DNA from 2 places in the Streptomyces sp. NPDC051172 genome. Region 2 is predicted to be linked to the other one. Evidence: riboswitches for the same ligand, from Rfam matches in the RefSeq annotation. Region 2 holds a riboswitch; the other holds the start of a gene.
The links. A riboswitch is a leader RNA that binds a small molecule or an ion and turns the genes downstream of it on or off. The one in region 2 is predicted to bind glycine.
Positions count from the first base shown of each region.

Region 1 (4,411 bases), on a different contig from region 2:
AAGTCGATGGGGTCGTCCTGCCAGTCCGGCTCGAAGAGCTTGACGCGGCCGCCGGAGGCGGGCCCGTCCAGCGGGGTGCGGCCCACGCGGCAGAGTTCGGCGACGGCGGGCGGCGGGAGCGGGATGCCGACCACTCCGTCCGGGTTCACGGCGAGCCCGACCTGCGGGGGCAGTCCGCGGGCGAACTCGACGGCCGGGGCGATCGTGTACGACATGTGGAAGCCGACGACCTGCCGGAACTGCTCCTCGGAGCTGAAGACCGGCACATAGGCCTGGCCCTCGATCTCCAGCGTCGGCAGGTCGAGGGGGCCGCTGTTCAGGTCGCCGCCGTTCGGCAGCGGCACCCAGACGAAGCTGCGGCCGAGCACCTCGAGGATCCGGCCGCCCGCCGAGGGTATGCCGAGGGAGGCCGACAGCACCTCCTCCAGCTCGTTGCCGGGCCATCCGCCGTGCGGATGGGGGTGCGCCTGCAAGGGAAAGTCCGCGGGAAGATCCGCTGCGAAGTCCATCTGTGTCCGACCGCCTGCTGAGAACCACTGCTGTGGCTGGAAAGGCTAGCGGGTGGGAGGGACAAAGGGGTTGGGCCGTGCGTCAACCCGTGAAACCGATCCTGCGCAGGACGTCCGCGGCGTCCCGGTCCAGCAGCACCGCCGAGCCGACGCCTTCGGGCAGGTCGCCCCGCTCGACCGCGCGGATCAGCCGGGCCGCTGCCGAGCGGTGGCGCAGGAAGGCGTAGCGCGAGACGCCGCGGCCGCGCTCGCGCTGGCCCTCCAGGGCCGTGCCGGGCGGGACGTCGAGCAGCAGCAGATGCAGGGTGCCGCCGCGGCGGCGGGCCTCACGGGTCAGCCAGCCGCGCACCCAGGCCTGCGTACCGCAGTCGTGCACGACGACCCCTTCGCCGCTGCGCAGGGCGCGGCGCAGTCCCGCGTAGTGGGCGAGGCGGACGAGGGGCCGGTAGAGCACGTAGGGCAGGAAGCGAGGCGTGCGGGCCTCCCAGCGGTCACGGGCGTCCTGGGAGTCGATGCGGATGCCGCGGACCGCGCGCTCCATCAGCGTGGACTTGCCGCTGCCGGGCAGCCCGGTGATCACCACCAGGTCGCGGGGGCCGAAGAGCAGGGCGTGCGGGCTGCGCCCCGAGCGCTCGCGCAGGTCGCGGACCACGGGTGCCGGGCGGCCGCCGCACACATCCCCGGCCGGGGCCGCCGCCGGCTGTTTGGGCAGCCCGACGGCCGAGGTCGTGGCGTACACCGTGGTCCTGTTCACCGTGATCGTCCTTCCTGGGGGTCAGGAAAGCTTCTCCCCACTCTTTGTAAAGGGAAGGTAATGCACGGTGTCTCGCAGTTGTGTTCGGTTCCGGCCACAGCCCAGCCACAAAGAGGAGGTGCCAAAGAGGAGGTGCCAAAGAGGAGGTGCCGAGGAGGAGGGGGCGCGTGCAATGATGTGCGCGCAACTGCATACCGGCCGTTTGAATCCGCGCGGGAGAGTCCCGGCAGCAGAGTCTGCCGGGCGCCGAAGGAGCAAGTCCCTCCCTTGAATCTCTCAGGCCCCGTTACCGCGCGGGCGAGGCACATCTGAAAAGCGGGCCACCGGATCCGGTGGCCCCACCCAAGGTGCAAGCCATGACTTCATGGCGAACCTCTCAGGTTCCGATGACAGATGGGGAGGAACGACCTCGCCCGTCATGCACTCTGCCTGGGAGACGACCGTCCGATGAGCAGCACCGAACCCCGTCACACCGCGCTCGATGCCCTGCATCGCTCGCTCGGCGCGACGATGACCGACTTCGCTGGCTGGGACATGCCCCTGCGCTACGGCTCCGAGCGCGACGAGCACCTCGCCGTGCGGACGAAGGCCGGGCTCTTCGACCTCTCCCACATGGGCGAGATCACCGTCACCGGCCCGCAGGCCGCACAGCTCCTGAACTTCGCCCTGGTCGGCAACATCGCCTCCGTCGGCGTCGGCCGCGCCCGCTACACGATGATCTGCCGGGCCGACGGCGGCATCCTGGACGACCTGATCGTCTACCGGCTCGGTGAGACCGAATACATGGTCGTCGCCAACGCCTCCAACGCCCAGGTGGTGCTGGACGCGCTGGTGGAGCGTTCGGCCGGCTTCGACGCCGAGGTGCGCGACGACCGGGACAACTACGCGCTGATCGCCGTGCAGGGCCCCAAGTCCCCCGGCATCCTGGCCTCGCTCACCGACGCCCACCTCGACGGCCTGAAGTACTACGCCGGCCTGCCCGGCACCGTCGCCGGCGTCCCCGCCCTCATCGCGCGCACCGGCTACACCGGCGAGGACGGCTTCGAGCTGTTCGTCGCCCCCGGTGACGCCGAGAAGCTGTGGCAGGCGCTGACCGAGGCGGGGGCGCCCGTCGGGCTGGTGCCCTGCGGGCTGTCCTGCCGGGACACCCTGCGCCTGGAGGCGGGCATGCCGCTGTACGGGCATGAACTGTCCACCTCGCTCACGCCGTTCGACGCCGGGCTCGGCCGGGTGGTGAAGTTCGAGAAGGAGGGCGACTTCGTGGGGCGCGAGGCGCTCCAGGAGGCGGCCGCCAGGGCTGCGGAGAACCCGCCGCGCGTCCTCGTCGGCCTGGTCGCCGAGGGCCGCCGGGTCCCGCGCGCCGGGTACGCGGTCGTCGCGGGCGGCGAGGTGATCGGCGAGGTCACCTCCGGGGCCCCCTCGCCCACGCTGGGCAAGCCGATCGCGATGGCCTACGTCGACGCGACGCATGCGGCGCCGGGCACCGAGGGTGTCGGCGTGGACATCCGGGGCAGTCACGAGCCGTACGAGGTCGTGGCGCTGCCGTTCTACAAGCGCCAGAAGTAGACACTGACCGAGACTGGGCGAGGGGGGCTCCGTCCCCGGACGTGACCCCGCGCACATTTTCGCTGCTCACATGCGTTTTCCGCAGTCCCCCATTCATCAGCACTCCACCGCGTACAGGAGAATTCAGGCCATGAGCAACCCCCAGCAGCTGCGTTACAGCAAGGAGCACGAGTGGCTGTCGGCCGCCGAGGACGGCGTCTCGACGGTCGGTATCACGGAGTTCGCGGCCAACGCGCTCGGCGATGTCGTCTACGCCCAGCTTCCCGAGGTGGGCTCCGCCGTGACCGCGGGCGAGACCTGCGGCGAGTTGGAGTCGACCAAGTCGGTCAGCGACCTGTACTCCCCCGTCACCGGTGAGGTCACCGAGATCAACGAGGACGTGGTGAACGACCCGTCCCTGGTCAACTCGGCCCCCTTCGAGGGCGGTTGGCTCTTCAAGGTCCGCGTCACGGAGGAGCCGGCCGACCTGCTCTCCGCCGACGAGTACACCGCCCAGAACGCCGGCTGAGGAGCCGTAGACGCATGTCCGTACTGAACACGCCCCTGCATGAGCTCGACCCGGACATCGCCGCCGCGGTCGACGCCGAGCTGCACCGCCAGCAGTCCACCCTCGAGATGATCGCCTCGGAGAACTTCGCGCCGCTGGCGGTGATGGAGGCGCAGGGCTCGGTCCTGACCAACAAGTACGCCGAGGGCTACCCCGGCCGGCGCTACTACGGCGGCTGCGAGCACGTGGATGTCGCCGAGCAGATCGCCATCGACCGGCTCAAGGAGCTGTTCGGCGCCGAGTACGCCAACGTGCAGCCGCACTCGGGTGCCTCCGCCAACCAGGCCGCCCTGTTCGCGCTGGCCCAGCCCGGCGACACCATCCTGGGCCTGGACCTGGCGCACGGCGGCCATCTGACCCACGGGATGCGGCTGAACTTCTCCGGCAAGCAGTTCCACGTGGTCGCCTACCACGTGGACGACTCAGGCCTGGTCGACATGGCCGAGCTGGAGCGGCTGGCCAAGGAGCACCGCCCCAAGGTGATCATCGCGGGCTGGTCGGCCTACCCGAGGCAGCTGGACTTCGCCGCCTTCCGGCGGATCGCGGACGAGGTCGGCGCCTACCTGTGGGTGGACATGGCGCACTTCGCCGGCCTGGTCGCCGCCGGGCTGCACCCCAACCCGGTCGAGCACGCGGACGTGGTCACCTCCACCACCCACAAGACGCTGGGCGGCCCGCGCGGCGGCATCATCCTGGCGAAGAAGGACTTCGCGAAGAAGCTCAACTCGTCCGTCTTCCCGGGCTTCCAGGGCGGTCCGCTGGAACATGTGATCGCGGCGAAGGCGGTCTCCTTCAAGGTCGCCGCGAGCGAGGAGTTCAAGGAGCGGCAGCGGCGTACGGTGGACGGTGCGCGCATCCTGGCCGAGCGGCTGACCGCGGACGACGCCCGCGAGGCCGGGGTGAACGTGCTGTCCGGCGGCACCGACGTGCACCTGATCCTCGTCGACCTGCGGGAGTCGGAGCTGGACGGGCAGCAGGCCGAGGACCGGCTCCACGAGGTCGGCATCACGGTCAACCGCAACGCCGTCCCCAACG
Region 1 covers NZ_JBFBBE010000109.1:23,516-27,926, forward strand. The annotation lists gene AB0N07_RS40210 (enhanced serine sensitivity protein SseB) at 1-509, opposite strand, end outside; gene AB0N07_RS40215 (AAA family ATPase) at 592-1,263, opposite strand; glycine riboswitch at 1,467-1,565, shown strand; gene gcvT (glycine cleavage system aminomethyltransferase GcvT) at 1,711-2,829, shown strand; gene gcvH (glycine cleavage system protein GcvH) at 2,960-3,337, shown strand; gene glyA (serine hydroxymethyltransferase) at 3,352-4,411, shown strand, end outside.
Region 1: linked by a shared signal. The riboswitch ahead of gcvT (glycine cleavage system aminomethyltransferase GcvT) and the one ahead of gcvP (aminomethyl-transferring glycine dehydrogenase) in region 2 are both predicted to bind glycine.

Region 2 (4,411 bases):
GAGCCGCGGAGATCGGCCCGACACCCGTCGCCGGTCCTGCGGCCGGCTGCATCGGGTGGTTCGGCAGATACGGCGCCAGGTGCGCCCGCACACCGACCGGCCCGACGCCCGGCCCGCCCCCGCCGTGCGGGATGCAGAAGGTCTTGTGCAGGTTGAGGTGCGAGACGTCACCGCCGAAGTGACCCGGCTTGGCAAGCCCCACCAGGGCGTTGAGGTTGGCGCCGTCGACGTACACCTGCCCGCCGGCCTCGTGTACCTGGGCGCAGATGTCGGCGACATGCTCCTCGAACACACCGTGCGTGGAGGGGTACGTGATCATCAGCACGGCCAGCTCGTCGCGGTACTGCTCGATCTTCGCCCGCAGGTCCTCGACGTCGATCTCACCGTCCTCGGCGGTCTTCACGACGACGACCTTCATCCCGGCCATCACGGCGCTGGCGGCGTTCGTACCGTGCGCGGACGACGGAATCAGACACACGGTCCGCTGCTCGTCCCCGTTGGCCCGGTGGTATCCGCGTACGGCGAGCAGTCCGGCCAGCTCGCCCTGTGATCCGGCGTTGGGCTGCAGGGACACCTTGTCGTACCCGGTGACCTCGGCGAGCCGCTCCTCGAGCTCACGGATGAGGGTGAGGTAGCCCTGCGCCTGCTCGGCGGGGGCGAAGGGGTGCAGCTGCCCGAACTCGGGCCAGGTGACCGGCTCCATCTCGGTGGTCGCGTTGAGCTTCATGGTGCAGGAGCCCAGCGGGATCATGCCCCGGTCGAGCGCGTAGTCACGGTCGGCGAGCCTGCGCAGGTAGCGCAGCATCGCGGTCTCGGAGCGGTGCTGCTGGAAGACCGGGTGGGTCAGGTAGTCGTCGGTGCGCAGCAGTCCGGCGGGCAGGGAGTCCTCGGTCGCCGCGTCCAGCGCCTCGATGTCGCCCTCGACCCCGAACGCGGTCCACACTGCGCCCAGTTGGGCCCGCGCGGTGGTCTCGTCGCAGGCGATCGACACGTGGTCGGCGTCGGCCAGGTGAAGGTTGACTCCGTTCTCCCGCGCGGCGGCCACCACCTCGGCGGCGCGGCCCGGCACCCGCACGGTGAGCGTGTCGAAGTAGGAGCCGTGCACGACCTCGACACCACCGGCCTGAAGCCCCGCGGCAAGGATCGTGGCGTACCGGTGGGTGCACCGCGCGATCGCCTTGAGCCCCTCCGGCCCGTGGTACACGGCGTACATGCCCGCCATGACGGCGAGCAGCACCTGGGCCGTGCAGATGTTGCTGGTGGCCTTCTCCCGCCGGATGTGCTGCTCACGGGTCTGCAGCGCGAGCCGGTACGCCTTGTGCCCGTCCGCATCCACGGACACACCCACGAGCCGCCCGGGCAGGCTGCGCGCGAACTTCTCGTGCACGGCCATGTAGCCGGCGTGCGGCCCGCCGAAGCCCATCGGCACACCGAAGCGCTGCGTGGTCCCGACCGCTATGTCCGCACCGAGCTCTCCGGGCGACTTCAGCAGCGTCAGCGCCAGCAGATCGGCGGCGACGGTGACGAGCGCACCGAGTTCGTGCGCCTGGTCGATGAGCGGCTTGAGATCGCGTACGACACCGGAGGCGCCGGGGTACTGGACGAGCACGCCGTTGATCTCACGCCCGGCGACCTCGGCCGGAATGCCGTCGCCGAGGTCGGCGACCACGACCTCCACACCGGTCGGCTCGGCGCGGGTCTCGATCACGGCGATGGTCTGCGGCAGCACGTCCGCGTCGATCAGGAACAGGCCCTTCTTGTTCCTGCCCATGCGCCGGGACAGTGCCATGGCCTCGGCGGCGGCCGTCCCCTCGTCGAGCAGCGAGGCACCGGAGGTGGGCAGCCCGGTCAGGTCGGCGACCATGGTCTGGAAATTGAGCAGGGCCTCGAGCCGCCCCTGCGAGATCTCGGGCTGGTAGGGCGTGTAGGCCGTGTACCAGGCGGGATTCTCCATCACATTGCGCAGGATGACGGGCGGAGTGAAGGTCCCGTAGTACCCGAGCCCGATCATGGAGTCGAGCACCTGGTTCCGGTCGGCGAGCGAACGCAGCTCGGCCAGCACCTCGGCCTCGGTACGCGCACCCGGCAGCTCCAGCGCATCCGAGTTCTTGATCACATCCGGCACCGCGGCGGCGGTGAGCTCGTCCAGCGAGCCGTATCCGACGTGCGCGAGCATCTTGGCCCGCGCCTCGTGGTCGGGGCCTATGTGGCGCTGCTCGAACGGGATTCCCTGTTCGAGCTCGGAGAGCGGAATGCGATGGGCGGTCATTGCGGAGGCCTCCTGGTCTGACACGACCTTCGAGGGGCACCACGGCACGGGTACCCGGACGGCCTCCCCCTCTGTCATCTCAACCTGAGAGCTTCACCGGATCGCCCGAGGGCGCCCGGCTTTCACCGTCGGTGAGAGCGGAAGCCATCGACACCCGCCCTGCTTTCCAGAGTGACCTCGTCCGCGCGGTACGTGAGCCTGAGAGATTCCGGGGAGGATTTGCTCCTTCGGCGCCTCCGATGATGTCTGGAGGACTCTCCCGCACGGGGTCAGCAGCCGCTGTCAGCCTACCAGCGAGCACAACATCCCATCCTTCGAGTGGCCGCCATCACCAATCTGCTCTTTTGTAGTGCTTACGAATGAGTTGCGACCAAGTGGAGGGCCCGTGCAGACCGACATCGATCCGCGCAACCTGATCGGCCGCAAGGCGTTCGACCGCAACGGCACCAAGCTCGGCACCATCGACGAGGTCTATCTCGACGATGCGACCGGCGTGCCGGAGTGGGCGGCCATACGCACCGGCCTGTTCTCCCGGGACGCCTTCGTCCCCCTGGAACCCAGCGAACTGATCGAGGGCACCCTCCACGTCCCCTTCGACCGGTCCCTCATCAAGGACGCCCCCGACTTCGGCGTCGGCCGCCACCTCTCCCCCGAACAGGAGCTCCAGCTCTACCACCACTACGGTCTGGACATCCCCGCCCCTTCCCCCTTCCCGGACCACGACTTCGGCAAGCTCGCGGGCACGGAGGACGCGGACGCCTAGGCCCCTCGCCCGGATCAGCTCGGCGCCGCGGACCCCGGCACGCCCTCGTCCCCACTGACTCAGTGGCGTGGGGGCCCCAGCCTCGTTGCGGCACTGGCCCAACCGCGCCCGGCCCCCGCGCGGACCAGCGCCCTCCCCGGTCAGGCGCCGACCCCGTGCACGGTGGCCCCGGGTCTCGCCGCCACCAACGGCAACGGGTCCGCCGGCTCCAGCTCAGGGTCATCGGTGCGAAACGTCCGTACCCGCCCCGGCTCCGAATCCGGCGTCTCGAACCGCACGGTCACCCGTCCGAGCCCACTTCCCTGCACCCACCCGTGCCCGAACTCGGCATGCCGCACATCGTGCCCGGCGGGCCACCGGCGCTCGACAGCCACCTTCTGCTCCTCGACGGGCTCCTCGTCCGCTTCGTCCGCCACATGTTCCGTGCCGGCCCCCGCTGCCTGCGCGAACAGATCCTCCTGCGTGTAGTCGGCCAGCCCGCTCACCCCCACCCCCAGCAACCGCACACCCCCCGTCGTGTCCACCGATTCCAGCAGCCGGGCGGCAGCCTCCCGCACCACCGCCGGATCGTCCGTGGGCCCGCGCAGCGTCTCGGAACGAGTCAGCGTCGAGAAGTCGTAGCGTCGCACCTTCAGCACGATGGTCCGCCCCGAAAGACCCGCACCTCGCAGCCGCCGCACACACCGGTCGGCCAGCCGCTGCACCTCCAGCCCCACCCTCACCCGGTCGTGGATGTCCACGTCGTACGTGTCCTCGACCGACACCGACTTGGCCTCCCGCTCGGCCACCACGGGCCGGTCGTCGTGCGCCAGCGCCATGGCGTACAACGCGTGCCCGTGGGCCTTGCCCAGCAGCCGGACGAGCTCGTCCTCACCTGCCTCGGCAATCTCGTCGACCGTGGTGATGCCGGCCCGCCGCAGATGGTCCCCCGTGGCCGGCCCCACCCCTGGCAGCATCCGCACCGACATCGGCCCGAGCTTCGCCCGCTCGGTCCCGGGCTCGACCAGCACCAGCCCGTTCGGCTTGGCCTCCTCGGAGGCGATCTTCGCGAGCATCTTGCAGGCGGCAAGGCCCACGGACCCGGTGAGCCCCGTGTCCGCCCGTATGTCGGCTCGCAGCTTCTCCCCCACCAGCCGCGCCGACGCCGCGTCCCAGGCCGCCTCCCCGGCCTCCAGGTCCACGAAGGCCTCATCCAGGCTCAACGGCTCCACCAGCGGCGACAGCGAGTGCAGCAGCCCCATGACCTGCTCGCTGATCGACCGGTAGAAACCGAAGCGCGGCACCAGATACGCGGCGTTCGGTGCCAGCCGCCGCGCCTGCGCCATCGGCATCGCCGACCGCACCCCGAAGACCCGCGCCTCGTACGAAGCGGTGGCGAC
Region 2 covers NZ_JBFBBE010000052.1:9,027-13,437, reverse strand. The annotation lists gene gcvP (aminomethyl-transferring glycine dehydrogenase) at 1-2,269, opposite strand, end outside; glycine riboswitch at 2,446-2,541, opposite strand; gene AB0N07_RS28050 (PRC-barrel domain-containing protein) at 2,655-3,032, shown strand; gene AB0N07_RS28045 (DNA polymerase IV) at 3,173-4,411, opposite strand, start outside.